Regions from separate parts of the Mesorhizobium sp. P2_F7 genome, predicted to be linked through region 2. Evidence: predicted binding sites of a transcription regulator. Region 2 holds the regulator's gene; the other holds the start of a gene.
What was found. Region 2 encodes LexA, which represses DNA repair genes until DNA is damaged. Its sites were predicted from a motif close to TGTTCNNNNTGTGTTCNG; they were not measured.

Region 1 (16,182 bases), on a different contig from region 2:
GGAACAAGCCTTCCTCCCACCCGGGCAGGAACACGGTCTCGAATTCGAGGCCCTTGGCCGAATGCAGCGTCATAATGCTGACGGCATCGAGCCCGGCGTTCTGCTCGGCATCCATGACCAGCGCCACATGTTCGAGGAAGGAGCGCAGCGACTCGTACTCCTCCATGGAGCGGATCAGCTCCTTCAAATTTTCCAGCCGTCCCGGCGCTTCCACCGAGCGGTCGTTCTTCCACATGTCGGTGTAGCCGCTCTCCTCGAGAATGGTCTCGGCGAGTTCGGTGTGCGGCGTGGTTTCCAGCGCCTTCTGCCAGCGTTCGAAATTGGCGGCGACTTCGCGCAAGGCGGCGCGCGGCTTCGGCTTCAGCTCGTCGCTTTCGGCGAGGTTGCCGGCCGCTTCCAGCATCGGGATGCGTAAGCTCCGCGCCGTGTCGTGGATCTGGCGGATGGTGGCTTCGCCCAGACCGCGCTTCGGCACATTGACGATGCGCTCGAAGGCGAGGTCGTCGCCGCCATTGGCGACGACGCGGAAGAAGGCCAGCGCATCGCGGATTTCCATGCGCTCGTAGAAGCGCGGACCGCCGATGACGCGGTAATTGAGGCCGAGCGTGATGAAGCGATCTTCAAAGGCGCGCATCTGGAACGACGCGCGGACAAGAATGGCCATGTCGTTGAGGTTATGCTTGGCGCGCTGGTAGGCCTCGATGGTCTCGCCGACGGCACGCGCCTCCTCCTCGGAATCCCAAGCGGCGTGGACATGCACCTTCTCGTCGTCCTCGGCCACCTTTTCGGTGAACAGCGTCTTGCCGAAGCGACCCTCATTGTGGGCGATGAGGTGCGAGGCGGTGCCGAGAATATGCGCGGTCGAGCGATAGTTACGCTCCAGCCGGATGATGGTGGCGCCCGGGAAATCCTTGTCGAAGCGCAGGATGTTGTCGACCTCTGCGCCGCGCCAGCCATAGATGGATTGATCGTCGTCGCCGACGCAGCAGATGTTTACGGTGGCGCGCTGGTTTCCCTCCCCCTTGAGGGGAGGGTGGCCGGGCGAAGCCCGGTCGGGTGGGGTCCGCGCGGCAGTGCTAGACGCCCTTGTGGCGTTTGAAGATTGGGCGGTGCCTTCTGCAGCGACCCCCTCCGCCCGCTTCGCGGGCACCTCCCCCTCAAGGGGGGAGGATTGCGGCCGCTGCGCCAAGAGCCGCAGCCACATGTACTGCGCGGTGTTGGTGTCCTGGTATTCGTCGACGAGGATGTATTTGAAGCGCCTGTGGTAGTCCTTCAGCACATCCGGATTGGCGCGGAAGATGCGGATCGGGTGGCAGAGCAGATCGCCGAAATCGCAGGCGTTCAGCGTCTGCAGTCGCTCCTGATAGGCCTTGTAGAGCTCGCGGCCCTTGCCGTTGGCGAAGCTGCGCGCATCGCCCTCGGCGATATCGGCGGGGCCCTGGCCCTTGTTCTTCCAGCCGTCGATCATCTGCGCGAACTGCTTGGCCGGCCAGCGCTTGTCGTCGAGGCCTTCAGCCTGGATCAGCTGCTTGATCAACCGCACGACGTCGTCGGTGTCGAGAATGGTGAAGTCGGATTTCAGCCCGGCCAGCTCGGCATGGCGGCGCAGAAGCTTGACGCCGATCGAGTGGAAGGTGCCGAGCCACGGCATGCCCTCGACATTGCCTTCGCCGATCAGGATGCCGATGCGCTGCTTCATCTCGCGCGCGGCCTTGTTGGTGAAGGTCACCGCCAGGATCTGCGACGGGAAGGCCCGGCCGGTGGCGAGGATGTGGGCGATGCGGGTGGTCAGCACCCGCGTCTTGCCGGTGCCGGCGCCGGCCAGCACCAGGACCGGGCCTTCGGTGGTTTCCACCGCCAGCCGCTGCTCGGGGTTCAGCCCCTTCAGGTAGTCGGGCGCGCTGTTTTGGCCGCTGCGGGCCGCCATGGCGCGCGCGGCTATCCCCGACGGGGCCGCGGGCCGCGCATTCGGTTCGTCAAAGAAGGGCATGTCTTCCGAAAAGCCGGACATCGCCCCCGAATGTAGTGATTCGGCAGCGAAAGACCAGAAGTGTCTACGTTTTGTTCTGGTTTGGAAGCCAGATTCCCGGGCGCCGTGCGAATATTACCGCTCCGGCGCCCGGCAAGCTGTGCAAAACCCTGTCGGGCGGCGTTATCCCGCGGCTACCCGCATCCGCTCGCCGATCCTGTCTGCGACATAGCCTGCATCGCGTGCCGCACCATGGATCATGGTGGACGAGGTCGAGTGCTGGAAATGCAGGCCGCAGACATAGAGGCCAGGTTCGCCTTCGACCGCGCCGCGATACTGCTTCACCCGGCCGTTGCCGTCGAAGACCGGCAGCTTGATCCAATCCAGCCCGCCCTTGAAGCCGGTGCACCAGACGACATTCGCGACGTCGAGGATCTGGCCATCGTCGAGCAGCGGCTTGCCCTCGCGCACACCGGCGACGCGGGCGACCCGGCGGACGCTGGCGGCGTCGAGATCGCCAGGCTTGACCCGGATCAGCGGCAGACCATGGGACAGCTGGTTCGGCTTGGCCTTGCGGCCCATCGGTGTGTCGACCGTCAGCAGCCGGTGGAAGACGAAGCGGAACACGACCGGCAGGACCAGGCGCATGGCGAAATAGCCGTTGTAGGCGACCGGAATGTTGCCGGGGTGACGGCCGGCCAGCAAGACCTGGTGGGTGGGCGCGATGTCCATGGCGATCTCCGCGCCGGAATTGCTGGCGCCGACCAGAAGCACGCTGCCGGGATTGAGTTGCGCAGGGTTCTTGTAGGCGCTCGAATGGAGTTGCCGGATTGATGGGTCGAGCTGTGCGGCGAAATCCGGCAGCTTCGGCTTCTGATAGCTTGCCGAGGCGATGACGACATGGCTTGCCGTATAGTGCGTCTGGCCAGCCGTCACAACATAGCGGCCATCGCTGCGGGTCACCTCGTCGACCTTGACGCCGGTGCGCACCGGCAGCGAAAATTTTCTGGCATAGGCTTCGAGATAATCCGCCATCTCGTCCTTGGTCGGGAAGGCGTAGCGCGCGGCGGGGAAGGGCATTCCAGCCAGACCGTCATAGCGCGCCGGCGTGAACAGGCGCAGCGAATCCCAGCGCGAACGCCAGATGTCGCCGATCCGATCGCGCGCCTCGAGGATGATGAACTTCACGCCTTTGCGGGCGAGATGATAGCCGACCGACAGACCACACTGGCCGGCGCCGATGACGATGACATCGAAATGCTCCTCACTGAGCGCTGGCCGCTTTTCGTCGCCGGATGATGCCTGGCCTGGTGGCCTTTGGCTGCCCTGCAGCGCGTCGGCCTCCAGTTGTATGAAGGCCGCGCCCTGTTCCAGCAAAGCGCCGGCACGCATCCTTGTTTCAGTGATGCCGACGCGGCGGCCAGGCAGTCGTATTGCGTGCCCAGTCGGGCAGGGTGTTGAAGTCGGGGTCATGATCGCTCCATCTGGTTCGTCAGCCTGGAGCAAAATAGCGGTCCGGCGCAGCGCCGCTTCGGGGAGACACCTCACGCGACAAGGAAAACGCCATGGGGATTTTCCCCCATGACCAGCGATCGTCGTCGTGTCAGAGCAGCCCGTTCTGGAAGGCAAAGGCCGTCGCTGCGGCGCGCGAGTTGACCGCCAGCTTGTCGAATATGTTGCTGAGATGCCGATCGACGGTCTTTTCGCTGAGACCGAGATCGCTGGCGATCAGCCGGTTCGTCTTGCCGGTGGCGACAAGGCCCAGCACCTCGATCTCGCGCCGGGTCAGGCCGTGCGGGCGCGCCTTGTCCGGTGCAGTGAGCATTTTGACGCGAGCAAGTTCGGGCGCGGCGCCAAGTGCGGTGAAAACCGCCTTGGCTGCATCGAATTCAAGCTCCGCGCTGTCCTCGTCGCCAAGCGCGCGGCAGGCCAGTCCCGCCAGCACACGCAGGCGCGCTTCAAGATAGGGTGCGCCGGCGCGCTGCCATGTCGCCAGTGCCGCTCGGAAATGGCCGAGTGCGGCTGCGGCGTTTCCGTCGTTCATCTCGATTTCGCCTCGTGCCTGCGAGGCCATCGCAACAAGAATGTCGGTCGCGAAACGGTCGGTGATCGCGTGCAACTCCAGACAAGCCTCACGTGCCTCGTTCATTGCACCGGCCGCGATCATGATCTCGACCACCGCCGGCAGCAGGCGGGCGCGGCCCAGCGGCGTTTCGGTCGTGGCAAGCACGCGGCGCATGGTTGCCGCCGCCTGTTCGGCACGGCCTTGCATGAGGCGCAGCAGCGCCATGCCCGGCTGGGGTTCGAGCCCGAGCCGGCTGGCGGTGCGGTAGAGCTCTTCGGCTGCCGTGAATTCGCCGCGCAACCGATGGATTTCAGCCTCCTGATAGGCCGCTCCGGCAGTCGTCTCGTTGCGGATATTGCGGACCAAAGATGACGTCGCGCGATGTGCCTCGGCAACGGCCTCCTGCCAGGCGCCGTTCATCTCCATGATCTCGGCCCGGTGCAGCATGCAGACGCCATTGAACTGGACCATCTGCGGCTGTGATCCGCACCAGTTCGACAGCGCGGTCGTCCATTCGCGCGAACGATCGAAGGCGTAGATCTGCCGGCATGCATCGATGAGATTGCAATAGATGAGGCCGGTAACGACAGGCGAAAGCTTGCCGTCGACGACGGGCAGCATGGCTTCGTCGAGCGAGGCGATGCCTTCCTCGATGCGGCCCTGCCGCACCAGCGCGCGGCCGAGATAGCAGCGGGCGAAGGCGATCAGGTCGAGATCGCGACAGCGCTCGCCGATCGCCAGCGACTGCGCGGCAAACACCGCGGCAGCCGCATCGTTGCCGGCCCTCAATTCCTTGTGGGCCGAAAGCATGATCAGGTAGCCGTGCGCCGCGCATTCGCGGCCAAAGGTTTCGGCATGGCGCTGCGCCTTCTGCAGCCAGGCGGTGCCGCGGCCTTCCTCGTGCAAGGCCATGAGCCGGAAGCCATGGAAGAACGCCCAATAGGCCGCCTGGTCGTCGCGGCCGGCCTCGGCATGCAGGTTGAACAGGCGCTCGGCGGCGGCGAATATGTCGGGATCGCGGTCGAGCATTCCTGCCGACCACATCAGCCGCTCAAGGTCTTCCGGCGCTAGCGCGGTGATCTCGTCGGTCGCCTGCAGAAGCTCGAATGCGTCTGCCCATTGCCGCAGGCCATAGGCATTGCGGGCCTTCTCGAGCAATGAGGCGGCTTCGGTCTTCATCGGCAGCATGCATATAGCATCGCCCGATAGCGGGCAGAAGAATGGCAAATGCGCGGCGGCGTCATTTCGGCGTGAGCATGCTGGCCATGCGGGCAATAAAGACAGTCTTCGGCAGCTGCTTTACTGGCCGTTTAGGCTGTCGGTTCATCGGAAATCAACAGCATTGCGACACTATTGCAAGCAAAGGCTGCAATGGAGGCGGTGTTGATCGGAGTATTCGGACGCAGGGTAGCCCAGGTACTGGGCGGTCGCGAAGCCGTGCCGCAATCGCGCGACGACATCAGAAAGATCATTGTGCCGGAAAAGGCATACAAGTCGGACAGCCCGTATGACCTCGTGCAGAGCGTGGTGAATTTCGTCAACTTCGCCCTGCGCAAGGCGTATTACAACAGGGACGAGCTGGCGCAGAACGCACTGCGCTCCTATCACGTCGACTACTACATGGCGCAGGTGAACAATGGCGGCCACTCGCAATATGCCGCCAATTCGAACATGCTCGATTTCACGCTCAGGGATTGCCAGGAAGGCCTCGAGGCGATGCGCCATGAGGCCGCCACCTTGCACCGGCGGTTCCTGACCTTCGCCAAGGCCGAGCCGGCGCGGATGGACAAGGTGTTCAAGGGCGGTGGTTTCGGCGACATCGATCCGGCGATGGACAAGCTCGACAAGGAATTTTACGAGCTCTGCCGGCAGAAGCCGCTGATCGAGGCAAACCGGACCTGGCTGAAGTCGCTGCCCGAATTGCGGGTCGTCGCCGACGACGAATATATGGCGGTCACCGACGCCTTCGCCGCGGCCAACAAACATGCGTCGGCGCGCAAGGTGGAGCGCGAACGCCAGGCCAAAGAAGACGACGCCAAGGACCCGCTCAAGCAGGCGATGGGCTATCTCTGCATCATGGTCAAAGAGCCGCGCCGGTTCATCGCCTGGCATCAGGGCCAGCCCGATCAGGATCTCGGCGACGGCATCAAGATTGTCCGCTTCGTCGTCGAGACCGATCGCGGCATGTGCTACGCCTATTTCCATCCGAAATGGTCATTGTTGTTCGACATGGTGGCCAAGGGCGACCCGATCGCGCAGGTGCCGACCGAGATGGTCGTTGCGCATGTCCAGCGCTCGACCGGTCACAATCTCATGGATGTATTGCGCCGCTGAGCCAGCGCGAAAAGGCGGTCAGAAGGACCGCCTTCTTCTCACCCTATGCTGGCAGGCCAATCTTGACACACGCGGCCTGCGGGAGAAAGCTGACAACAGGGCAGGGACGGCTGCCTGAGAGGCGCCGCAAAGCGCAACAGTCGAAGGAGTATCGTCTTGGCTGTCGTCATCACCTCCCTCATCCTCTTCCTCATCGGCCTGGCACTTGGCGGCGGCGGCGTCCGGCTCGTGATGCTGGGCGGCAGCTGGTATTATGTCATCACCGGGCTCGCCTTCCTGATAACCGCCTGGCTGCTGTTCCGGCGCAAATCGACGGCGCTGTGGTTGTATGCTGCGATCGTGCTCTGCACACTGGCCTGGGCGGTGTGGGAAATCGGCTTCGACTGGTGGGAACTCGGCCCGCGCGGCGGCATCATCGTGCTTCTGGCGCTGTGGCTGCTGACGCCGTGGGCAAGGCGGGGCCTCACCGGTCCTGACGCGCGCGCGCCGCTCATCCTGGCGGTGCTCGCCTCACTCGCGGTGGCCGGCTATTCGATGACCGCCGATCCCAAGGACATTGCCGGCGAGCTCAGCGCCGACAAGGTGACGCCGACCGCCGATCTCGGCGGCAATGTGCCTCCGGGCGAATGGCACTTCTATGGCCGCACGCAGTTCGGCCAGCGCTATTCGCCGCTCGACCAGATCACGCCGGACAACGTCGCCAAGTTGCAGCCGGCCTGGACCTACCAGACCGGTGACGTGAAGGGTCCGGATGACATCGGCGAAACCACCTATCAGGTGACGCCGCTGAAGGTGGGCGACGCGCTCTACATCTGCACGCCGCACAATTTCGCCATCGCCATCGATGCCGCGACCGGCAAGGAGAAATGGCGATACGACCCGAAGATCAAGCTCGATCCCAACCGCCAGCACCAGACCTGCCGCGGCGTGTCCTATTATGCCGATACCAAGATCGCCGCCGGCCAACCTTGCGCAGCGCGCGTCTATCTGCCGACCTCGGACGCGCGGCTGATCGCGCTTGATGCCGCCAACGGCCAGGTCTGCGCGTCCTTCGCCGAAGCCGGCACGCTGAACCTGTTGACCAGCATGCCGTATCCGAAGTCGGGCTACTACTACTCGACCTCGGCGCCGCTGATCGTTGGCGGCAAGATCATCGTCGGCGGCGCGGTCAACGACAATTATTCGACCGAAGAGCCGTCCGGCGTCATCCGCGCCTTCGATGTCGACACCGGCGCCCTGGTGTGGAACTGGGATTCCGGCAATCCGGATGTCACGACGCCGCTGCCGGCTGGGCAGACCTACACTCACAACTCGCCCAACATGTGGTCGACGGCGAGCGCCGACGAGAAGCTCGGCCTCATCTACGTGCCGCTCGGCAACCAGACGCCGGACCAGCTCGGCGCCGGGCGCAGCGCCAATGTCGAAAAGTTTTCCTCCTCGATCACGGCGCTCGATCTTGCCACCGGGCAATTGCGCTGGGTGCGGCAGACCGTGCATCATGACCTCTGGGACATGGATGTGCCGGCACAGCCGACGCTGGTCGACATCACCACCGCCGCCGGCGTCGTGCCGGCACTGGTCGGGCCGACCAAGCAGGGCGACCTCTATGTGCTCGACAGGCGGAGCGGTGAGCCGATCATCCCGGTCAAGGAAGTGCCGGCGCCGGGCGGTGCCATCGAAGGCGACCATGCCTCGCCGACGCAGCCGTCTTCGGATCTCTCCTTCAATCCGAAGCCGCTGACCGGCGCCGACATGTGGGGCATCACCATGTTCGACCAGCTGGCCTGCCGCATCGAACTGAAGAAGCTGCGCTATGAGGGCCGCTACACGCCGCCTTCGGTGCAGGGATCGCTGATCTATCCCGGCAATTTCGGCGTCTTCAACTGGGGCGGTGTCGCTGTCGACCCGGTCCGCCAAGTGATGTTCGGCATGCCGACCTATCTTGCCTTTACATCAAGGCTGGTGCCGCGGGCGGACGTGCCGCCGCCGGGCGACAACACCAAGGGCAGCGAGCAAGGGCTGAACCGTAATGATGGTGCGCCTTACGCAGTGGTGATGGGGCCGTTCCTGTCGCCGCTCGGCATTCCCTGCCAGGCGCCGCCATGGGGCTATGTCGCCGGTGCCGATCTCAGGACCGGTAAGATCGCCTACAAGCACCGCAACGGCACCATCTACGACATGACGCCGTTGCCGCTGCCGCTGAAGGTCGGCGTGCCCGGCATCGGCGGGCCGATGATCACCGCCGGCGGTGTCGCCTTCCTGGGTGCGGCGGTCGACGACTATCTGCGCGCCTATGATGTGACATCGGGCAAGCAGCTCTGGCAGGCCCGGTTGCCGGCCGGCGGGCAGTCGACGCCGATGACCTACACCGTCGCCGACGGCCGCCAGTTCGTGGTTATCGTCGCCGGCGGCCACGGCTCGGTCGGCACCAAGCCGGGCGACTATGTGATGGCCTATACGCTGCCGAAGTAGAGGGGTCTAGGCGACCGCCTGGACCGGCAATGCGGGCGCAAGCCTGATGGCGAAGGCGGCGTCCTTGCCATGCACCAGGGCGAAGATGTCGCCGAACGGCGCCGGGCGGCCGAGCAGGAAGCCTTGTGCTTCGTTGCAGCCCTCGGCGCGCAGGATCGACAGCTGGCTTTGCGTTTCTACGCCTTCCGCAAGCACCGGTATGTCGAGGCTCTGGCCAAGCGCCAGCACGGCGCGGATGATGGCCTTGGCTTGCGGGCTGGTCTCGACCTCTGACATGAACGAGCGGTCGAGCTTGATCTTGTCGAAGGGAAAGGCTCTCAGCGTCTCCAGCGACGAATAGCCGGTGCCGAAATCATCGATGGCGATGGTGACGCCCAGTGCCTTGATGCGCCGCAAGATGGTCAAGGTGCGGTTCTTGTCGGCGATGATGGTGGATTCGGTGATCTCCAGCTCGAGCCGGTTCGCACGCAGCCCGGTCTCAAGCAGGATTTCGTGGACGAGCTTCGGCAGGTCGGCATGGGCGAACTGCACCGGAGACAGGTTGACCGCGATCTTGTAGGGGTGTTCCCACGAGGCCGCCTTGGCGCAGGCGGTGCGCAGCACCCATTCGCCAAGCGGCAGGATGAGACCGTTTTCCTCGGCCAGCGGAATGAACTCGACTGGCGGTATGTTGCCGCGTGTCGGGTGCTTCCAGCGCAACAGTGCCTCATAGCCTCTGACATCGCCGGTCGAGACCGACGTCTGCACCTGATAGTGCAGATCCAGCTGTCCGTTCTCGACGGCATCGCGAAGATCATTGGCCAGCGTGCGGTTGGCGCGGACGGCCTCGTCCATGGCCTGCTCGTAGAAACACACGTTTCGCGTCACATTGGCCTTGGCGCGGTACATCGCCAGATCGGCGTTGTTGACCAGGGTTTCGCGGTTGTGCGCGTCGTTGGGATAGATCGCAACGCCGAGGCTGGCGCCGGTCGTGGCTTCGATACCGTCGATTCGGATCGACGCAAAAAGTGCTGCTTCAAGGCGCGACACGAAATCGACAAGGTCCGATTGGCTCTTCATCCGTTTGACGCCGGCAAACTCGTCGCCACCGAGACGGGCGACGAATTCGCCCTCCTGCAAAAGCGCGCTCATGCGCCCGGCCAGGGTCTTCAGGGCTTGGTCGCCGGCGCTGTGGCCCCAGAGATCGTTGATTTCCTTGAACCGGTCGAGGTCGATGCCGATGATCGCGACCTTGCCGTCGAGTTCTCGAGCGCGGTCGATTTCGTGATCGAGATGATCGTTGAAATTGGCCCGGTTCGGCAGCCCGGTCAGCGCGTCGTTCATCGCCAGATGGTGCAGGCGGCGAAAGGCCTCGGAGCGCGAGCGGTCGTCGATCAAATAGCTGGCGAGGCCGGTGCCGATGATGATCAATCCGGCGACGGCGACGCCAAGCGCCATGGCCTGCAAGGCGGCGGGATCGGTGTAGTCGCCGCGCATCGCCAGCGGCGTCACCTGCAATGCCGCCATGGCGGTGAAATGCAGGCTGACGATGGCCACCACGAGGATCGTCGCGGCCCAGTATTTATGGCCCTGTATCCGATGGTTCAGGGCGACGTTGATGGCCATGCACGCAAAGAGCACGGACAGAGCGATCGAGACGACGAGATAGGTCATGTCCCATTCGACCAGGCCATCGACATGGTAGGCGGCCATGCCGGTGTAGTGCATGCCGGAAATGGCCAGGCCGATGATGATGCCGCCGAAGGAAGCGGCAATGCGCGTACGGCCCGCAGCGGCGATGAAACCGGCGGCAGTGCCGGCAATGGCGATGAACAGCGAGGCGATCGTCAGCACCGGATCGAAGGCGATGGGCGCGCCGGGATCGTAGGCCAGCATGGCGATGAAATGGGTGCACCAGATCGACGATCCGGCGCAGACCGCCGTCAGGAAATGCCAACCGATCTGCTGCAGGCCGGTTGCCTCGTGCGCGCGCAGGAAGAGCCTGATCGTGGCCCAGGAACCGGCGCTGCAGACCAACGCCGCCACAAGCACCAGCCAGAGATTGTGCTCCATTGCCACACAGGAGATGACGCGCATCATGGTCGGGACGCCTTCTTCATGCGCCGCGCAGGTGCCGGACCTTCTGTCATGATCAATCCGCCGCCCGTCTGCGAGACATGCCATTTTCGGGGGTTTGACGAAAGGCGAGAGAAGGCAGCCGCCCCCAAACGCGGTTACCGATAGTTCGGTGGCACTCTCGGATTCAACTTCTAATGGGTGGTTAATTGCATTTGGCAGGCGCTTGTGCGTCTGGATGCATGGTTTCCAGAAAGTGTAGGATACTCTCAAGAATCACATAATATCGATTTTTTTAGCGAGAGAGTCGACCGCTTCAAGCCGACGGTTTCCAAGCGGCGCGCTGTCTGCGCTTCGCCGCGCGACCTCGATACGAACCGTGCGCCAGCCAGTTCACACTCTGGCGCCAGGCGAGGGATTGCGGTGAAACGGATTTTGCGATCAGAGTCCGAGATGGCCCTTCAGGCTGGGCACGGAGTCCAGCACTTCGTTGGTCAACTGCGGTCCCGCCGCGGCTTGCGCCTGCTGGATCAGGGTGGTGCCGGCCTTCTGGATCTGCGCCATGTCGAGGCCGGAGGCCTTGAGCGCGGCGACGCCGTTGATCAGCGCGCCGGTCTTTTCGCCGAGCACGCCGCCAAGCGCGCCTTGCAGCGACGACAGGAAGCCACCGCCGCCGGCAGGGGCGGCGGCCATGACGTCATACTTCTGCGCCAGCGCGTCGGCGCCCGGGATCTTGGCGAAGAACGATGAGGCAGCGGTGCCTTCGGCTTCATGCTCGAGAACCGAGAAGATGGTGCCGACGACCTTTTCGGTGACCGCCTGATCGAGGCCGGCTTTCTCGGCGACGGTGTTCACGATGCTCTGGGCGTCCATGGCATTTCCCTCGGCATTTCTGTCAGTTGCGGGCTTTGGAACGGCGCTGGTCGATGCGGACCTTCACCATCCGCGCGGCGGTCGCGGCAGCGGCGGAGCGCATTGCCAGCAAGGCAGCAACAGCAAGCACGAGAGCACTTGCAAGGATCGGAGTGGACAACGTCATCAAATTTATTCCTTCTCGTCGGGCCAGCCTGACAGGCGAAGCCACAGTCAGCTTCCCCTCATATTGTGGCGACAACCATCAACATCTGCCGAAATGACCAAAATGTGATGACTGCCCGGCGATCTGCGGGGCGTTTTCAGCACGTACGATCCGCCTGACGGCGAAACCGTCACTCGCCCGTGACTGGACCGTGCGCGCTTGCACCCTATCTTGACCCGCGAGGTCATCCCAGGGTGACCGCAAGGTCATCCCGGAGTGACCGTGAGGTCATCTCCCACCGAGGAGCACGCCATGACGAAACCCACTGCCGAAGCCGCCAAGCCTGCGATCCCTGCCATCAGCCAGGCGATGATCGATGCCTATGACGAATACACGCATCTGACGCTCGACCGCCGCCGCTTCATGGAACAGCTGACCAGGCTCGCCGGATCGGGCGCCGCGGCGGCTGCGATCGCGCCGCTACTGGCGGCGAACTCGGCGCAGGCGGCCATCGTCGCCGACAACGATCCGCGCGTGAAGGCTGAGGATATCACCTATCCCGGCAGCAGCGGCGAGATGAAGGGCTATCTGGTCAAGCCGGCGGACCAGTCGGGCAAGCTCGGCACCGTTATCGTGGTGCATGAGAACAGGGGCCTCAACCCGCATATCAAGGATGTGGCGCGGCGGGTGGCGCTGGAAGGTTTCGTGGCGCTGGCGCCGGATTTCCTGTCGCCGCTCGGCGGCACACCCGCTGACGAAGACAAGGCGCGCGACATGTTCACCAAGCTCGATGCCAGCCAGGTCACCGCCGATGGCCTGGCGACCATCGCCTATCTCAAGGGCGAGAAGGATGGCAATGGCAAGGTCGGCGCGGTCGGCTTCTGCTGGGGCGGCGGCGCGGTCAACAATCTGGCCGTCAATGCGCCCGATCTTGCGGCCGGCGTCGCCTATTACGGCATGCAGCCGAAGGCCGAAGATGCGGCGAAGATCAAGGCGGCGCTTTTGCTGCACTATGCCGGGCTCGACGAGCGCATCGACGCCGGCATCGATGCCTACAAGAAGGCGCTCGACGCCGCGCATGTCGAATACACGGTCTATGTCTATGACGGCGTCAACCATGCCTTCAACAACGACACCTCAGCCGCACGCTACGACAAGAAGGCAGCCGATCTCGCCTGGGGCCGGACGATCGCTTTCCTGAAGGAGAAGCTTGCGTAGCCGCTTTACGCGGCCGCCCATACGCTCTGATAGGCCGGCGAGAGCGTAAAGCCGGCCGGCAGCACCGAGACCGGAGGCGGGCGGCGCACGCCCTCCTGCAGATAGCGCAATGCCGACACCAGCCCGTTCATCGTGTAGGGCTTGGCGATGACGCCGACGGCACCAGCGAAATGGTCGGGGATGCGTTTTGGATTGGCGGTCATGAACACCACCACGGAGCGCTTGCGCTCGCGGATGTGTTCGGCAATGTCGACCCCGGTCGGACCATCGGCGAGGTGGATATCGACAAAGGCGATATCGGCTTCGGTGGTTTCAACCATGGTCCTTGCTTCGGCCGAGGATGTCGCCCAACCGACAACCTGGTGACCGGCCTCCTCGACAAGACTTTCCAGTTCCATCGCCAGCAGCGCCTCGTCCTCGACGATCAGGATCTTGAGAGGTTCACTCATGACACATTCCCTTTCTGCTGCGGTTCGTTGGGCATCGAGATGACGACCCTGGTGCCCGGGCCGGCGTCGCGCCATTCGATGTCGGCATGCAATTGACGGGCAAGCGACTTGATCAGCCGCATGCCGAATGAAGCGTCGCCGCTGGCATCGGCCATGCCGACGCCGTCATCGGATACTTCGATGTTGAAGTGGCCGTCGGGCTGGCTCATCTTGATGCCGATGAGCCCGCTGGTGGTGCCGTCGGGTTTTTCCTTGAAAGCGTGCTTCAGTGCGTTGGTGACAAGCTCGTTGACCATCAAGGCGACCGGTGTGGCCTTTTCAGCCGAAATGACGATCGGTTCGAGATCCAGCGTCGACTTGATTTCGCTGCGCCCAGAAGCGGTCAGCAGATCGGTTACCAGATCCTTGGCAAAATCCGACACGTCGAACCGGCTGACATCCTTTGACTGGTAGAGACGGCGATGCACGGTGCTCAGCGCCTCGATGCGCTCCAGCATGGTGGTCAGCGATTGCCTGGTCGCTTCATCCTTGATCGTGCGGCTTTGCATGATGATCAGCGACGAGATCATCTGCAGGTTGTTTTTCACCCGATGGTCGACCTCGTGCAGCAGCGTGGTCTGTGCCTCAAGGGCGTCTTCAAGCTCACGGGTGCGTTCCTTCACCGCCTTTTCGAAGCGGTTCTTGTCGGCGGTGATGCGGTGCTCGGAGTGCTTGCGGTCGGAGACGTCGAGTTGCGAGGCGAAGAAGAACAGAAGCTCACCTTTGTCGTTGGACACCGGGCTGATGTAGAGCGCGTTCCAGAAGGTCGAGCCGTCCTTGCGGTAGTTCAAAAGATCGACGGCGATATCGGTTCCCCCGGCAATCGCGTCGCGTACGCTGGCGATAGCTGCCTTGTCGGTCTTGGGCCCCTGCAGGAAGCGGCAGTTCTTGTCCATGACCTCGTGGCGCTCATAGCCGGTCAGGCGCAGGAATGCGTCATTGGCAAAGACGATAGGATTGTCCGCCTGCCGGGGATCGGTGATGATCATCGACATGCGGGTGGCGCGGATGGCTGCCGCGAACGGATCGCCCTTGCCATGCTCGGCATGCAGATCGTCCGTCATGTGCCATGCGTCGGCCGGTTCCCTGGTCCTTTTCCAGTCCATGCTTTCACTCCAAGCCGTTTTTCAGGGGGCACAACGGCTCAGGCGTGGAATTGGTTCAACCCTAAGCTTTCTTGTCGCAGCAGACCGTTTGTGGAACCAAAACGTTGGTTCCACAATCAATTGAAAACAAACGGCTTTTTAAGCTCGCCAACTGTCCGCGATTCGATCCATGCGAACAAACTCTGACCCCGTGCGATGGTCAGCGCGGCGGCTTTGCAGTCGTCAACGGGATCTAGTGCTCGCGCGCTGGCGGCGATTTCAGGACAGGCGAAACGTCAGGCGTGGCCGCGTTTCATGCGCGCCTGTTTCAGGATGGCGCGCCAGCGGATCATGTCGAAGGGGATCGGCTCGTTGTTGTTGGCGATCTGGAAGATCTCGTTGTTGACGTTCTTCAAGGAGCGCCAGAAATCATAGTCGGTAACGCGCGGATCGGCGGCCAGCCTGTCCACTTCGACCTTGATGTCGGTTTTCATGCCCGTTCCTCGAACCGCCTGTGCCCCGCCGCCTGCATCGCAACTCGGATCGACCCGTTCTCAAACGGTCTGCTGAGTCGTTCAATGGCTCAAATGGTTTGTTAACGTTAAAACCTTGGTAAGGTTAACGCGGGCCCGAAAGCGCTTCAAGCGCAGCGACCTGTGGATTCTGAGGACGCTGCGACTTTGACTTGCGAGTGTGGCTTTGGAGCCCCTGGTGAGGACAGAGTTCGGCTTACTTGCGTTTGATGCCGATCGAACGGCCGGCGCGTTCGGGCATCGGCAGCGCGGCATGGGCGGCGCGCATCGCCTCCACCTTGGCCTGCACGTCGGCAGGGAAGGGTGCGACTTTCGGCCCGGACATGTCGACATGCAGCGACAGGGTTTCGGAGGTGGCGGCGAGCCAGCCGTCGACATGGCGGATTTCCTGGTAGGCCCGCAGCCGCTTGTCGTCATGGTCGATCAGCTGGAACGAGACGACGACCTTGTGTTCGAGATGCAACTCCTGGACGTAGCAGACATGGACCTCGGCCGTGTAGATGGTCAGGCGCCGCTCTTTGACATAGTCCAGCCCCATGCCCATCGCCGCGAACGCCTCGTCCGAGCAGCGGTCGAACAGCACGTTGTAATAGGCCATGTTGAGGTGGCCGTTATAGTCGATCCAGTCCTTCTCGATGTCCATCGGCTTGGAGACGTAGGGGGCGGGGATGGGCATGGAACATTCCTTGTGCTGGTGCTGGACCGAGTTCTGGTGCTGGACAGGGCGTGGCGGGCAAGACTACGCATCCATAATCGCATAACAAGCGTGGACGCTGGTCCATTCGCGGAGGAATTCATGGCTCTGAGCGACCTCAACCCGGTCGAACGCAACGAGGAAGGCATCGCAGCCGTGCTCGGCATCCTCAAGCAGCAGCTTGACGAGCGTTTTCAGACCGGCGCGGCGATCCGCTCGCAGCATGCCCACACCACAACCTACATCCCGAC
Region 2 (16,182 bases):
TCGGCGACAATGGCAATTTCCTTGCCTATGCCCACATTGCTCATGACTGCGTCGTCGGCAAAAACGCCACCTTCGCCAATGGCGCGACGCTCGGCGGACACTGCGAGATCGGTGACAACGTCTATATTGGCGGTCTCAGTGCCGTTCATCAGTTCGTGCGTGTTGGCGACAACGCCTTTCTCGGCGGTTGCTCGGCTTTTGTCGGCGATGTCATCCCTTACGCCATTGCCGTTGGCAACCGTGCCAGCCTGCGCGGCCTCAACATCATCGGCCTGAAGCGCTCCGGCCTGCCGCGCGCCGAAATCCAGGTGCTGCGCAAGGCTTACAAGACGATCTTCGACCGCTCTCGCACCGTCGGCGAAAACATCGAATTCGCCAAGGCCGAGTTCGCCTCGTCGCCGACCGCCATGAAAATCATCGATTTCATCGCCAGTCGCGGCAAGCGGCATTTTGCCGTCCCGTCGCTTAAAGGTGGCGCCGGCGACGATGCCGATGACGAAGACTGAGGCCGGCTCAACGGGCCTCGATCTCGCGCCGGACGCCAGGGTCGGCATCATTGCCGGCGGCGGCAGCCTGCCGGTCGAAGTTGCTGCCGGCCTGGCAGAGGCCGGACATCCGCCCGTCATCATCCTGGTCGAAGGGCAGGCCGACCGTCAGACCGAGCTCACCGTCTACGATCATGAAAGCCTCGGCCTGGAAGATATCGGCTCGCTGGTTGCGTTGCTGAGGCGGCTGCGGATCACCCATCTTGTGCTTGCCGGCGAGATCAGGCGCAGGCCGCGGCTGGTCGACATGCGCCCGAGCCTTGGCCTGCTGGCGCTGATACCCTCGGTTGCCATGGCGCTTGCGCGCGGCGACGACGGCCTGCTGAAGATATTGACCCGCGGCCTGGAAGCCCGCGGCGTCAAAGTTGTCGGCGCGCATGAGGTCGTGCCCCGGCTTGTCGCGGCCGAAGGGCCGCTGACCAAGGCGGTGCCGCGAAAATCGGACTGGCGCGACATCGAAGCGGCACACAAGGCGGCAAAAGCCATCGGCGCGCTCGACATCGGTCAGGCGGCCATCGCCATCGGTGGCCGCGCTATTGCCCTGGAAGGCGTCGAAGGCACCCACGGACTGCTCGAGCGGACGCAGCAGCTGCGCGGCCATGGCAGGCTCGCCGGCAAGACACGCGGTGTCCTGGTCAAGTGCGCCAAGCCCGGCCAGGAACTGCGCGCCGATCTGCCGTCTATCGGTCCGCAGACGGTCGAGGCCGCACACGCCGCCGGGCTTGCCGGCATTGCCGTCGAGGCCGGCCGTTCGCTGATCCTCGAAGGCCCCGTCGTTCTCGCGCGCGCCAATGCGCTTGGGCTGTTCGTATATGGCCTGCCGGCCGTGGAGCCTGGCCATGGCAGCTGAGAAGCCGCTGAAGATCGCCATCGTCGCCGGCGAAGAGTCCGGCGATTTGTTGGGCGCCGACATCGTGCAGTCGCTGAAGCGCATGACCGGGCGCGATATCAGGCTGGTCGGCATTGGCGGGCGGCATCTGCAGGCGCTCGGGCTGGTGCCGCTGTTCGACGGGGCCGAGATCGCGCTGATGGGGCTCAGCGCCATCCTGCGCGACCTGCCGGGCCTGATGCGGCGCATCAGCCAGACGGCTGGTGCGGTCTCCGCTGAGAAACCCGACTGTCTCATCACCATCGACAGTCCGGATTTTTCGCTGCGCGTGGCCAAAAAGGTCCGCGCCGCCGATCCGTCCATCCCGATCGTCCACTATGTCTGCCCGAGTGTCTGGGCATGGCGGCCGGGCAGGGCAGTGGCGATGAAGCCCTATGTCGATCACATACTGTGCATCCTGCCTTTCGAGGTGAAGGAGCTGAGCCGCCTCGGCGGTCCGCCCGGAACCTATGTCGGACACCGCCTCACGCATGATCCGGGTGTGCTCGGCGCGGCAAGGGCGCAAGGCCAGCCGCGCGATCTCTCGGCGGACCGCGTCAAGACACTGCTTGTCCTGCCCGGATCGCGGCGCGGCGAGGTAAGCCGGCTTATCGATCCGTTCGGCCAGACGATCTCCGCGCTGCGCGCGCGCGGACACCGCTTGCGCCTGCTGTTGCCCACGGTGCCGCATGTCGCCGACCTGGTCAAAACATCGGTCGCGCGCTGGGATGAAAAGCCTGAGATCATTCTCGATACCGAGCGCAAATGGCAAGCCTTCGGCAAGGCCGATGCCGCGCTGATCGCTTCGGGAACGGTATCGCTCGAACTGGCGTTGTCGGGCGTGCCGATGATCTCCTGCTACAGGCTCGATCCGGTGATGCGCATGGTTCAGGGGCTGGTCACGGTGTGGAGTGCCGCCTTGCCCAATCTGATCGCCGACCAGGCGATCGTGCCGGAGCACTACAACCAGTATGTGCGGCCACGCTATCTGGCGCGGCAGCTCGAGGCCTTGTTTTCAGACACTGCCTACCGAACCTGGCAAAAGGACGGCTTTGCCGAGGTTGCCAGGCGCATGGCGACCGACAGGCCCTCCGGCGATATCGCGGCGGATGTCGTTCTTCGGCACATCGGGAGAGCGAATAGGGCTTAGGCGGCAGTAGGCAGTAGGGCTTTGTATCTATTGCCTACTGCCTACTCACTATTCCCTATCTTTTCGCGATCGGCACATAGTCGCGTTCCGGGGCGCCGGTGTAGAGCTGGCGCGGGCGGCCGATCTTCTGGTGCGGATCCTCGATCATCTCTTTCCACTGCGCGATCCAGCCGACGGTGCGGGCGACCGCGAACAGCACGGTGAACATGGTGGTGGGGAAGCCCAGCGCCTTCAGCGTGATGCCGGAATAGAAATCGACGTTCGGATAGAGCTTCTTCTCGATGAAGTAGGAATCGGTCAGCGCGATCTTTTCCAGCTCCATGGCGATGTCGAGCAGCGGATCGTCCTTGATGCCGAGTTCGCCCAGCACCTCATGCGCCGTCTTCTGCATGATTTTCGCACGAGGATCGTAGTTCTTGTAGACGCGGTGGCCAAAGCCCATCAGCCGGAACGGATCGTTCTTGTCCTTGGCGCGGGCGATGAATTCCGGGATGTGATCGACATGGCCGATCTCGCCCAGCATGTTGAGCGCGGCCTCGTTGGCGCCGCCATGCGCCGGACCCCACAGGCAGGCGATGCCGGCGGCAATGCAGGCGAACGGGTTGGCGCCCGACGAGCCGGCGAGGCGCACCGTCGAGGTCGAGGCGTTCTGCTCGTGGTCGGCATGCAGGATGAAGATGCGCTCCATGGCGCGCGCCAGCACCGGATTGATCTTGTATTCCTCGCACGGCACCGCAAAGCACATATGCAGGAAGTTGGCGGCGAAGTTCAGCTCGTTCTTCGGGTAAATGAAGGGCTGGCCGATATGGTATTTGTAGGCCATGGCCGCGATGGTCGGCATCTTGGCGATCAGCCGCATCGAGGCGACCATGCGCTGATACGGGTCCGAAATGTCGGTGGAGTCGTGATAGAAGGCCGACAGCGCGCCGACCACGCCGCACATCACCGCCATTGGATGCGCGTCGCGGCGGAAGCCGGTGAAGAAGCGCGACATCTGCTCGTGCACCATGGTGTGGCGCGTCACCCGGTAGTCGAAATCGTCCTTCTGCGCCTTGGTCGGCAGTTCGCCGTAGAGCAGCAGGTAGCAGACTTCGAGGAAGTCGCCATGCTCGGCCAACTGGTCGATGGGATAGCCGCGGTGCAGCAGGATGCCGGCATCGCCGTCGATGAAGGTGATCGCCGACTCGCAGCTTGCCGTCGAGGTGAAGCCGGGATCGTAGGTGAAGGCGCCGGTGGTGCTGTAAAGCGCGCCGATGTCGATGACGTCAGGCCCGACCGAGCCGCTTCGCACCTTGAATTCGTGCGTCTTGCCGGCCAGTTCGAGCGTGGCAGTCGACGGGTGCGTCGTCTTGCTGCCGGTTTCCAGTTTTGTCGCAGCTTCGCTCATTCTCAAACTCCTTCATGTTCCTCATGCCGGCAAGGCAATTCCTGCAAACGACACGTCGAAATCACCGGAATGCGCGAACTCGCCACCGCATTTTGGGAGGTGCGTGCCAGATTGGGCCAAGGCCTAATGTTGCACTGCGAAACGCGCCTTTCAATGCCAATCTTCTTGGGCCAGTTCGCTCCTAATCGATTTGATCCGCAATCCGCGCCAGGCTTTCCTCGCGGCCGAGCACGGCAAGCACGTCGAATACGCCGGGCGAGGTGCTGCGGCCGGTAAGGGCTGCTCTCAGCGGTTGGGCCACCGCGCCAAGCTTGTGGCCGCCGGCCGTCGCGAACGCGCGCACCGCGGCTTCCGCCGCAGCGGCCGTCCACCCGCCCGAAACTGTCTGCAAAGCCGCATGCGCGCCGCGCAGGATCGCGCGCGCATCGGCATTGAGCAGGCCTGCCGCCTTCTCGTCGACTGGCAGCGGCCGCTCGACGAACAGGAAGCCGGCGCCATCGGCCAGCTCCACCAGTGTCTTGGCGCGTTCCTTCAGGCCAGGCAACGCGGCCAGCAGCTGCGCCTTCCTGGTGTCGTCGAGGCGGGCAGCCAGCGCCGGGCCGCCTTCGAGGTAGGGAAGCGTGGCGACGAAGATGTCGAGCAACTGGACGTCGTCCATCTTGCGCATATGCACGCCGTTCAGCGCATCGAGCTTGGCGAAGTCGAAGCGCGCCGCGCCCTTGTTGACGTCGCCAATGTCGAACCATGCGATCATGTCCTTGATCGACATCACCTCGTCGTCGCCATGGCTCCAGCCAAGGCGTGCCAGATAGTTGAGCAGCGCCTCGGGCAGATAACCCATGGCGCGATAGGCCTCGACGCCGAGGGCGCCATGCCGCTTCGACAATTTGGCGCCGTCGGCGCCATGGATCAGCGGGATGTGCGACATGGACGGCACCTCCCAGCCCATGGCGTTGTAGATCACCGTCTGGCGCGCGGCATTGGTCAGATGGTCGTCGCCGCGAATGATGTGGGTGACGCCCATGTCGTGGTCGTCGACGACGACGGCATGCATGTAGGTCGGCACACCATCCGAACGCAGGATGATGAAATCGTCGAGATCCTTGTTGGGGAAGCGCACCTCGCCCTGCACGCGGTCATGCACCACGGTCTCGCCCTCGGCCGGGGCTTTGATGCGGATAGCGCCCCTGACGCCGGCGGGCGCCTCGGAGGCGTCACGGTTGCGCCACGCGCCGTTGTAGCGCGGCGGCAGGCTCTTGGCGCGCGCCGCTTCGCGCATCGCCTCAAGCTCGGCCGGTGTCTCGTAGGCGTAATAGGCCTTGCCCAGGCGCACCAGTTCCTCCGCCACCTCGCGGTGGCGCGGCGCACGCTCGAACTGCGACACGGCACCGCCATCCCAGGACAGGCCGAGCCAGGTCAGCCCATCGAGAATGGCCTGGGTTGCCGCTTCGGTGGAACGCTCGCGATCGGTGTCCTCGATGCGCAGAAGCATCGTGCCGTCGGTGTGCTTGGCGTACAGCCAGTTGAACAGCGCGGTGCGCGCGCCACCGATATGCAGGTAGCCGGTGGGCGAGGGGGCAAAACGGGTGACCGCCCTGTTGGACATGGCAATTTTGTTGGACATGGCAATTCTCGGGCAAGGCTAGAAAGCGGGGGCGTGATCGCGCGGACTTTCGCGCTTTGCGCGTTCATGTAGCATAGGGGGTCTGTGGCGCAAGGGGCAGACCCGATGGCTGAACGAGGCCGGGGCGCGAAGGAGGGCGAGGGCGCAGAGGCAGGCGTCAGCGAACGCTCGTTGTTTGCCGATGTTCCCTATGCCGAGCCGATGCCGGTTGCGCTGCCCGAACTGCAGCCCGGCATCGTGGCTTTGCCACGGGATGGCGCCGCGCCGGTGCCGGTCACCGCGTTCGCACCTACCGTCCGTTTGCGTCGGCTGCTGCGCCGTTCGTCATGGCCCGCAATCCGCCGCAGCGTTGCCGTGGCCGCCGGCACCGAACTCGACCGCGGCGTTGCCTTCCTGCTGGTGCCGGTTTTCCTGGCGGCCGGCGTCATTGTCTATTTCTCGCTGCCCGACGAGCCCGGCTTTGCCCAGCCAATCGCCATCGTGCTGCTCATGGCATGTTGTGCTGCCGTCACCCGGTCGCGGCCGAGGACGCATCTGTGTCTTATGGCTGCCATGCTGTGCGCGCTTGGCGTCGTCGCCGCCAAGGTCGAGACCTGGCGCGCCGGCACGCAGATGCTCGGCGCCGAGATTCAAACACGGTTGACCGGCCGCGTCGTCAGTCTCGAGGAGATGGAAAACGGGCGCGTCAGGTTGACGCTCGACGTGATTTCCACCGCTTACCCCAAGCTGCGGTACGCGCCGGAACGGGTCAGGCTCTCGGCACGCACCGTTCCCGCTGATATGACCGCCGGCTCCCTGATCACCGGCTATGCCAGGCTGCTGCCGCCAACCGGTCCGGTGCGGCCGGAGAGCTACGATTTCTCCTTCGACAGCTATTTCACCGGCATCGGCGGCAGCGGCTTCTTTCTCGGCAATCCCAAAACCATCGCCGCGCAGGGACCGCCGCCGCTGACCGCACGCCTCTCTTCGGCCATTGAGAACGCCCGCGAAAACATAGCCGACCACATCAGGAGCAAGATCGGTGGCGCCGAAGGCGAGATTGCCGCAGCGCTGATCGTCGGCGTGCGCGCCGGCATTCCGGACGAGGTCAACGAGGCGATGCGGCGCACCGGCATCTACCACATCATCTCCATTTCCGGCCTGCACATGGCGCTGGTTGCCGGCACCATCATGGCGTTGCTGCGCGGCGCCTTCGCGTTGTTTCCTGATTTCTCCTCGCGTCGGCCGGTCAAGAAATATGCCGCCGCCGCAGCGCTTGTCTCCATCGCCGCCTACCTCGTCATTTCAGGCATCGTGGTTGCCGCCGAGCGCAGCTTCATCATGCTGGCGGTCATGCTGGTCGCGGTGCTGTTCGATCGCGCAGCACTCACCATGCGCAACCTGGCGATCTCGGCCATCGCCGTCATCCTGGTGTCGCCGCATGAGGTGGTCGGCCCAAGCTTTCAGATGTCGTTTGCGGCCACCGCCGCCCTGGTCGGCGCCTATGCCGGCTGGGCCGACTACCGCGCCGACAGGGTGAGAACGCCGCCTGCGAGGCGCTCTTTCGTCAGCTTCCTGTCGCGAAAAGTCCTGCTGGCCATGGGCGGCCTCGCCATGACCTCGATTATCGCTGGAAGTGCCACGGCGCTGTTTGCCATCTGGCATTTCCAGCGCGTGTCACCGCTCAGTCTGCTCGCCAATCTGGCCGTGATGCCGATTGTATCGTTAATCGTCATGCCCTTTGCCGTCCTCAGCGCGCTGGCGATGCCATTCGGCGCCGATGGGCCGTTCCTCTATGTGATGGGCAAGGGTCTGGCAGCGATGATCGCCATCTCCGCCTGGATTTCAGAGCGTTCGCCGGTCGATGCCGTCGGGTTGATCTCCATCCGCTCGGTGCTGCTGGTGGCCGTCGCCCTCGTCATCGCCACCATGGCCACCACATGGCTTCGGCTGGCGGCCGTGCCTTTCGCGCTGGCTGGCCTGTTGACGGTGCCGCAGGTACGCACGCCCGATGTGCTCATCTCCGAGGATGCGCATCTGGTGGCCGTGCCGATCGGAGGCGGCGAGCTAGCCCTCAATCGCGAACGCTCCAACGAATTCACCACTGACAACTGGAAACGCGCGCTAAGGGCGGAAACCATTATCCCGCCTGAGATTTTCGAGGCAACGGATACGCGGTTCGATCTCGATCCGCTCGACCTGCCGCCCGGCTCGCCCTTCTACTGCACAGGTGATCTCTGCATTGCCCGGCACCCGGCCGGAGCCATCATCGCGCTGGCAAAAGACCGCAAGACAGCCCGACCGGCCTGCGCTTTCGCGAGCCTGATCGTCATTGAGGACGCCACCGCCTACAATCCGTGTCGCGACCCGCTGGTGCTGGTCGTGACCAAGAAGCAGCTTGCCCGCGACGGCAGTGCCGCCGTCTTCTTCGATCCGCAATCGGCCGCGACAACGCCAGCCATACGTTTCGCCGTCGACAAGCCCTATCGTCCCTGGCACGAGCAACGCCGCTTCTCACGCGAAGCACGCGGCCTGCCACCCTACAAGGAGCGCGAAAAGTACAAAACTAAGCCGGCTCAGTAGCGCCGGATCAGCCCGACAAGCTTGCCCTGCACCTTGACCCTGTCTGGCCCGAAGATGCGGGTTTCATAGGCCGGGTTTGCGGCTTCCAGCGCGATGGAGGCGCCCTTGCGGCGAAAGCGTTTCAGCGTCGCTTCCTCTTCGTCGACCAACGCCACGATGATCTCGCCGGGGCTGGCGGTGTCGGCATTGCGGATGATGACCGTGTCGCCGTCGAAAATGCCGGCCTCGATCATCGAGTCGCCCTTGACCTCGAGCGCGTAATGTTCGCCGCCCATGATCATGTCCGGCGGCACCGAGATCGAATGGGTCTGGTGCTGGATGGCGTCGATCGGCACGCCTGCGGCGATGCGGCCCATCACCGGGATGGACACCGCGGAAACCGCGTCGTCATTGCCGGCCGACATCGAACGCGACGATGAGGCCGGCTTGATCTGACGGCCGAGACCGCTTTGCCCCACACCGCCCTGGCCAGAACCGCCTTGTCCGAGACTGCCCTGGATGACGCTTGGCGAGAACTTCTTCGCCGCATTGAGGCCGGGTGCGATCGAGTCGGGCAGCCGCAGCACTTCCAGTGCGCGCGCCCGGTTCGGCAGCCGGCGAATGAAACCGCGCTCCTCAAGCGCCGTGATCAGGCGGTGAATGCCGGACTTGGACGCGAGGTCGAGCGCTTCCTTCATCTCATCGAAAGACGGCGGGATTCCGCTCTCCTTCAGGCGTTCATGGATGAACATCAGAAGTTCATGTTGCTTGCGCGTCAGCATCGCGGCCCCCACGGGTTCTGAAACCAGAATCGGAAAAAACAAACCCAGAACAAACACTATCTGTTCCAGTTGTGTTCCGCAACCTTTTAAAGTTTAATGAATGCGTTGACGTTTTGTTCAGCGTAACGTTCCGCACCGCGATCGGCGCCCGCGCTGGTTTGCCGGCAACGGGGTGAAACGCCGGTAGCCTGGGCCATCGGGCCAATTCATGCCTTGCCAGATCGCTGCCGCTTTTTCGGGCGGGGCTGCGCCGCATCCGTCGCCGCGCCCGGTTCACTCTGGGCATAGACTTGCAGCGTGTAGCCGATGTGAACGCTCATCAGCGTTTTTGCGCCCTCAGTGTCGCGGTCAAGGGCTGCTTCCATCAGTGCGGTGTGGTGTTCGATCGCCACGGCGTCGCGCAGCGCCTCCATGGCCTTCTGGTGTCCGTCCTCGCGGCCGGCGGCCGCGCGCAGCGTCGGGGCCAGGCCGAGAAAGCGGTGGTGGCGATGCAGTTGATCGGAGATCGTCGCGTTGAAACGCAGCAGCCAGCTGGATGTCGCGGCACTGAGCAGTGCCGCGTGGAAGGCATCATGTTTTTCGTACCACGCATCGACGGCCTCATCCGAGGGATCATCGAGAACGGACCCGCAGCGTGAGAGGCGGTAGTGGGCGGCAACGACCGTGTCTTCCCATTGACGGTCGCCCTTTTCGATCGATTCCACCAGCAAGGGCAGTTCGACCACCAATCGCGCACGCGTCAGGTCTTCGAGCTCGGCTCGGGACACGGGAGCGACCGCAAACCCACGGTTGCTGATGGCGGTCACAAGCCGTTCGGCTTCCAGTCGTGACAGTGCCTCGCGCAGCGGCGTCCAGCCGATGCCATAGATGCCGCTCAGCGTGCTCAGCTTCAACGGCGCAGCAGGCGCCAGCCGGGTCGCAAGAATATCGCGCCTGAGCAGCCGATAGGCCGTTTCCGTTTTCGAGGACTGCTCGTCATTCAATATCGTGACCCATCAGTCAGATTGCTCGGCTGATGATTATATATCAAAGCCTTCCATCACGTAAATTATATATAATGTTTGACAGCTCCAGGAGGACCCCTCAAGATCGCCGGCATGTTTGGGCGGACAGGCTCCGCCGAATGCTGTTGTTCATGGAGGAGCGCCGGATCATGAGCATGACACCCGATCTCGCTGCAATCGAAGCGATGGATGCCGCCGATCCGCTGCGTTCCATGCGTGAACGCTTTGTCTTGCCGCAGGGCGTGATCTATCTCGACGGCAATTCGCTGGGTGCCGCGTCACCGGCCGTCTTCAGCGAATTGCAGCAGGCCGCCACGCAGGAATGGGCGCAGGATCTCATTCGCGCCTGGAACACTGCCGGCTGGTTCAACATGCCGGTGGAACTCGGCGATCAGCTCGGACGACTGATCGGCGCGGCTGAGGGGCAGACGGTGGTCTGCGACACGACCTCGATCAACATCTACAAGCTGCTGCACGCGGCCCTCGGCATGCGGCCGGACCGCCCGGTCATCGTTGCCGAGGGCGACAGTTTCCCGACCGACCTCTATATGGCCGAAGGCGTCGCATCGACCCGGCCGGGAACGCGGCTGCGGCTGGAGGGCGTCGACGCGCCTGCAATCGAGGATCTGATCGACGACAGCGTCGCCGTCATCCTGGTCAACCACGTCAACTACAAATCCGGCCAGTTGCGCGACATGGCGGCGCTGACGCGCAAGGCGCATGACGCCGGAGCGCTGATCATCTGGGATCTCTGCCACACCGCCGGCGCCTTGCCGGTCGAACTTGACAGTGCCAATGCCGATTTCGCCGTCGGCTGCACCTACAAATACCTCAATGGCGGCCCGGGCTCGCCGGCCTTCATCTACGCGGCCGAACGCCACCATGGCGATGTCCATCAGCCGCTCAGCGGCTGGTGGGGCCATGCGCGGCCCTTTGCCTTCGAGCAGGGCTTTGCCGTCGGCAGCGGCATCCGCCGCTTCCTGTGCGGAACGCAGCCGGTGCTGTCAATGCGGGCGCTCAAGGGGGCGCTCGATATCTGGAACGATGTCGACATGGCGCTGGTGCGCAAAAAGAGCATCGCGCTGACCGACCTGTTCATCCAGCTCGTCGAAGCCAGATGCGGCGCCTACGGGCTTGAACTGGAAAGTCCTCGTGACGGCAGCCAGCGCGGCAGCCAGGTGTCGTTCCTTCATCCGCATGGCTATCAGGTGATGCGCGCCCTGATCGAGCGCGGTGTGATCGGCGATTTCCGCGCGCCGTCTACCATCCGCTTCGGCTTCACGCCGCTCTATGTCGGCTATGGCGATGTCTGGCAGGCGGTCGACGTGCTGGAGGATATTCTGCGCACCGGCACCTGGCAGGACGCCCGCTTCGCGGTGAAGACCGCGGTTACCTGAAGCCGGCGCAAGTCCAGGAAAATTCTGACGCTGTTTTCCCGGGAAAAGTGCGTAGCGCTTCCCGTCGGGAATTGCGCGGAAACAAAGAGCTCAGAGCCGGGTGCGAACTGTCCAGAGCTCCGGAAACAGCACGACCTCCAGCATCTTCTTCAGATAGGAGGCGCCTGAGGTGCCGCCGGTGCCGCGCTTCAAACCGATGATGCGTTCCACCGTGGTGACGTGGTTGAAGCGCCAGCGGCGGAAGTAATCCTCGAAGTCGACCAGCTTTTCCGCCAGTTCGTAGAGCATCCAGTAGCGCTGCGGGTCGCGGTAGACGGTTTGCCAGGCAACCAGCACCTCTTCGTTCTCGACGCGTGTCTCGCGCCAGTCCGTGCGCGTGGCGTCGGCGCCGATGTCGAAGCCGTTGCGCGCCAAAAGCAGCAGCGCCTCGTCATAGAGCGACGGCGTGGCCAGGATCGCTTCCAGCCTGTCAGTGAGATCGGGCCGGTGCTTGTGTGGGCCAAGCATGGCGAGGTTGCGGTTGCCAGCCATGAATTCGATGGCGCGGTATTGCCAGGACTGGAAGCCCGAGGATTGGCCGAGCGCGTCGCGAAACTCGGTATATTCGCTGGGCGTCATCGTACGCAGCACGTCCCAAGCATTGTTGAGCTGCTCGAAGATGCGCGCGACGCGCGACAGCATCTTGAAGCTCGGTTCGAGGCGGTCGGCGCGGATCGAGCGGATCGCGGCGCCGATCTCGTGCAAGGCGAGCTTCATCCACAATTCCGATGTCTGATGCTGGATGATAAACAGCATCTCGTCATGGGCCGAAGACAGCGGCGCCTGCGCGTCGAGCACCTGCTCCAGGTGCAGATAATCGCTGTAAGACATCCGCTCCTTGAACGACATCTGCGCGCCATCGGACGCCGGATCGTAGGGCTGGCTCAATTGCTCTTCTCCGCCCGCAACCGGAAGCGCTGGATTTTGCCTGTCTGGGTTTTGGGCAAGGCGTCGATGAATTTTACCGAACGCGGATATTTGTAGGGCGCGATCGTTGCCTTGACGTGGTCCTGCAGGCGTTTGACGGTCAATGCGTCCGGCGAAACACCTTGCACCAGAACGATATGCGCCTCGACGATCTGGCCGCGCTCGCTGTCCTCGGCGCCGGTCACCGCGCATTCGGCGACGTCGGGATGCGAAAGCAACGCTGCTTCGACCTCGGGACCGGCAATGTTGTAGCCGGCGCTGACGATCATGTCGTCGGAGCGCGCGGCGAAGTGGAAGAAACCGTCTTCGTCCTGGGTGAAGGTGTCGCCGGTGAGGTTCCAGCCGTCACGGACGTATTCCTTCTGCCTGGCGTCGGCCATGTAGCGGCAGCCGGTCGGGCCGCGCACCGCCAGCCGGCCTGTCGAACCGCGCGGCAGCTCCCGCATCTCGTCATCGACGATGCGTGCCTGATAGCCGCCGACGGCTTTGCCGGTGGAGGCCGGCTTCATGTCGCCGAAGCGGTTGGAGATGAAGATATGCAGCATCTCGGTGGCACCTATGCCATCGAGAATCGGCTTGCCGGTCTTCTGCGTCCATTCCTCGAAGACAGGCGCCGGCAGCGTCTCGCCGGCCGAAACCGCGACGCGCAGCGAGGATAGGTCGGCACCGTCATCCATGGCCTTGAGCATGGCCCGGTAGGCGGTCGGAGCGGTAAAGGAAATGGTCGCCCTGTAGGTCTCGATGATGTGGATCATGTTGGGCGGCGTCGCCTGTTCCAGCAGCGTCGCCGCGGCGCCAAAGCGCAGCGGGAAGATGGCGAGCCCACCAAGGCCGAAGGTAAAGGCAAGGGGCGGCGAGCCGACGAAAATATCGTCCGGCGTCACCTCCAGGATTTCGCGGGCGTAGGCGTCGGCGATGATCAGCAGGTCGCGGTGGAAATGCATCGTCGCCTTCGGCACTCCGGTGGTGCCGGAGGTGAAGCCGAGCAGGGCGACGTCGTCGCGGCCGGTGTTGACGGCGGTGAAGGTGACCGGCTTGTCGAGGGCGGCGCGGTCGAGTTCGGCGTCATGGTTGGCGGTGCCGTCGAAGCCGATGACCTGCTTGAGATACGCACTGCCCTTGGCGCAGGCGGTCATCTCGTCCATCAGCCTTGTATCGCAAAGCGCGATTGTGATTTCCGCCTTGTCGACGATCTTGGCGAGTTCGCCGGCACGCAACATCGGCATGGTGTTGACGACCACCGCGCCCACCTTGGTGGCGGCAAGCCAGCAGGCGACCATGGCCGGGTTGTTGGCAGAGCGGATCAGCACCCGGTTGCCCGGCTTGACGCCATAATTCTCGACCAGCGCATGGGCGAGCCTGTTGGTCCAGTCGGACAGTTCCTTGTAGGTGCGGCGGCGGCCATTGCCGATCAGCGCGGTGTGGTCGCCAAAGCCCTTTTCGACCAGCCTGTCGGTCAATTCGACGCCGGCATTTATGTGATCGGGATAGTGGAAGCCGTCGAGCAAAAACTCCGGCCACTGATCCGGCGGCGGCAGGTTGTCGCGCGTGAATGTGTCGATATGCGCTGATGGCCCAAGCATTTTTCGGCTGCCCCTGTCTGCCTCACGCCCATGGCTGAACGGTCACAGGATCGCACCAGTCGAAATTTGTTTCAAGCCTAAAATGTTTTTAGGGTGGAGCATTGACGCCGCCTTTGCCGGCGGCCATTCCTGTCGACTGAACTGAAGCCATCTGGGAGGGTGCAGATGCTCGAACATCGTGTTGCCGATTGGGACAATGCCTACGCAAATGGCGACAACATCGCCGGCAGCAATCGCTGGCCGGCCGCGTGGGACGCACCGGCACAGGCTTTTCGCGACACGCTGTCGGCGGCCGGGCGGGCCAAGCTCGACATCGCCTATGGCGACAGCGCGCGCAACCGGCTCGACCTGTTCCTTCCCGATGCCATGCCCAAAGGGCTCGTCGTCTTCATCCATGGCGGCTACTGGAAGGCGTTCGACAAGAACGCCTGGTCGCATCTGGCCAATGGCGCGGTCGCGAGCGGCTTTGCCGTGGCAATGCCGACTTACACGCTTTGTCCCGACATACGCATTTTCGGCATCGTCAGGGAAATCGCAGCGGCGATCGGCAAGGCGGCGACGATGGTCGGCGGCCCGGTAATGCTGACAGGGCATTCCGCCGGCGGCCATCTCGCCTCGAGGATGGTGACGACGACGAGCCCTCTGGCCGCCGACGTGGCCGGCCGCGTGCGCAATGTTGTTTCGATCTCCGGCGTTCATGACCTGCGGCCGATCATGCGCACCGGCATGAACGCAACACTGGCCATCGATGAAGCCGAAGCACTGGCCGAAAGCCCGGCGCTGCTGCGCCCGATGGAGGGCGCACGCATCACTTGCTGGGTCGGCGGCGGCGAGCGGGCGGAGTTCCTGCGCCAGAATGCGTTGCTCGCCAACATCTGGACCGGCCTCGGCGCCATGACCAGCACGGTGGTCGAGCCGGACCGGCATCATTTCAGCATCGTCGACGGGCTTGCCGATCCGACACATCCGCTGACGCGGACATTGCTTGCGGTATAGGCCAGTTTTGTCAGTAAAACTAACGGCTTGGACGCTTGGTCTTCAGCGTAACATCAGCACGCTGCAGGCGGCGCCCGCTGCAACCGCCGGCGCGAAGGGCTCGCGCACGATCAAGCCGTTGGCGTCCGCCAGCATTCTTAGCATCGAGGAATCCTGGATACCGAACGGCGTTGCCACCAATGCGCCGGCTTCTTCCCGGACCACAGCGCGCACATAGTCCTGCCTGAGATCATTCGCCGGCATCGCGGCGCCAAGTTGCGCAGGGCGGATGTCCTGCCGGTGGGTGCTGCCGCCGAGCTGCGCCAACAGCGGCTTCAGGAACAGCTGCGAACAGACCAGGCTCGCCACCGGATTGCCGGGCAGGCCGATGCACCTGATATCGCCGAGACGCCCGAACATCAGCGGCTTGCCGGGGCGCATGGCGAGCTTCCAGAAATCGAGCTTCATGCCTTCGCCGGTCAGCACGTCGTGCACGAGGTCGTGGTCGCCGACCGAGGCGCCGCCGAGCGTGACGATGACGTCGGCCTTTGCCGCGACTGCCTTCTTCACCAGCGCCGCTATGTCGGCCTTGCGATCTGCCGCGATGCCGAGATCAAGCGCTTTGGCGCCGACAGACTGCGCGACGGCCGCGACGCCGTAAGCGTTGGAGGAGATGATCTGATCCGGACCGGGGTCACGCCCCGGCGGCAGCAACTCGTCGCCGGTGGCGATGATGGCGACCAGCGGCCGGCGCACGACGTTGAGCAGTGGATGATTGGCCGACGCCGCAAGCGACAATGCGGCCGGATCGAGCACGCGACCTTGTTGCAGGAGCAGGTCGCCTTGCGAGAAATCCAATCCACGACGGCGGATATTACGGTCTTTCGCGGTCGGCTCGGTGACTTCGATATGGCCATTGCCAAGGTCGCGGACATTCTCCTGGATGACGATCGTGTCGGCGCCTTCTGGCAGCGGCGCGCCGGTGAAAATGCGGACAGCCTCCGCCCTGCCGACCGAGCCGGCAAAGCCGCGGCCGGCCGGCGCCATGCCGATTACAGAAAGCCGCGTCGGGGCGGATGCCACATCCTGCGCCCGCGCGGCATAGCCGTCCATGGCGGAGGCGTTGAAGGGCGGCTGGGTGCGCAGCGCCACGACAGGCTCCGCCAGCACCCGGCCGGCCGCATCTGCCAGCGCGACGCTTTCACCGGGCAGCGCCGCGGCGCCGTCGAGCAGGCGTTGAAGCGCCTCGGCGACCGGAACCAGCGCCATTTACGAACCCGCCTTGTAGTCGCCGGATTTGCCGCCGGTCTTTTCCACCAGCTTTATGCCGGAAATCACCATGGCGCGGTCGGCCGCCTTG

Region 1: a site for LexA is predicted at 2,052-2,069, ahead of AC1DZ8_RS22390 (ATP-dependent helicase). Genes of this name have one in related genera too.

What each region holds. Positions count from the first base shown of each region.
Region 1 covers NZ_JBFUFA010000007.1:88,182-104,363, reverse strand. Annotated here, with positions in the region: gene AC1DZ8_RS22390 (ATP-dependent helicase) at 1-2,011, opposite strand, end outside; gene AC1DZ8_RS22385 (flavin-containing monooxygenase) at 2,153-3,442, opposite strand; gene AC1DZ8_RS22380 (LuxR C-terminal-related transcriptional regulator) at 3,573-5,222, opposite strand; gene AC1DZ8_RS22375 (DMP19 family protein) at 5,418-6,368, shown strand; gene AC1DZ8_RS22370 (glucose/quinate/shikimate family membrane-bound PQQ-dependent dehydrogenase) at 6,525-8,840, shown strand; gene AC1DZ8_RS22365 (putative bifunctional diguanylate cyclase/phosphodiesterase) at 8,847-10,919, opposite strand; gene AC1DZ8_RS22360 (hypothetical protein) at 11,337-11,768, opposite strand; gene AC1DZ8_RS22355 (hypothetical protein) at 11,791-11,934, opposite strand; gene AC1DZ8_RS22350 (dienelactone hydrolase family protein) at 12,226-13,131, shown strand; gene AC1DZ8_RS22345 (response regulator) at 13,137-13,580, opposite strand; gene AC1DZ8_RS22340 (histidine kinase dimerization/phosphoacceptor domain -containing protein) at 13,577-14,725, opposite strand; gene AC1DZ8_RS22335 (hypothetical protein) at 15,001-15,198, opposite strand; gene AC1DZ8_RS22330 (thioesterase family protein) at 15,434-15,913, opposite strand; gene AC1DZ8_RS22325 (FAD-binding oxidoreductase) at 16,034-16,182, shown strand, end outside.
Region 2 covers NZ_JBFUFA010000004.1:714,448-730,629, forward strand. Annotated here, with positions in the region: gene lpxA (acyl-ACP--UDP-N-acetylglucosamine O-acyltransferase) at 1-506, shown strand, start outside; gene AC1DZ8_RS17650 (LpxI family protein) at 493-1,395, shown strand; gene lpxB (lipid-A-disaccharide synthase) at 1,385-2,563, shown strand; gene gltA (citrate synthase) at 2,619-3,950, opposite strand; gene gltX (glutamate--tRNA ligase) at 4,132-5,556, opposite strand; gene AC1DZ8_RS17670 (ComEC/Rec2 family competence protein) at 5,680-8,136, shown strand; gene lexA (transcriptional repressor LexA) at 8,130-8,897, opposite strand; gene AC1DZ8_RS17680 (GntR family transcriptional regulator) at 9,104-9,883, opposite strand; gene kynU (kynureninase) at 10,051-11,298, shown strand; gene kynA (tryptophan 2,3-dioxygenase) at 11,389-12,225, opposite strand; gene AC1DZ8_RS17695 (AMP-binding protein) at 12,222-13,847, opposite strand; gene AC1DZ8_RS17700 (alpha/beta hydrolase) at 14,013-14,843, shown strand; gene AC1DZ8_RS17705 (molybdopterin molybdotransferase MoeA) at 14,886-16,091, opposite strand; gene moaC (cyclic pyranopterin monophosphate synthase MoaC) at 16,092-16,182, opposite strand, start outside.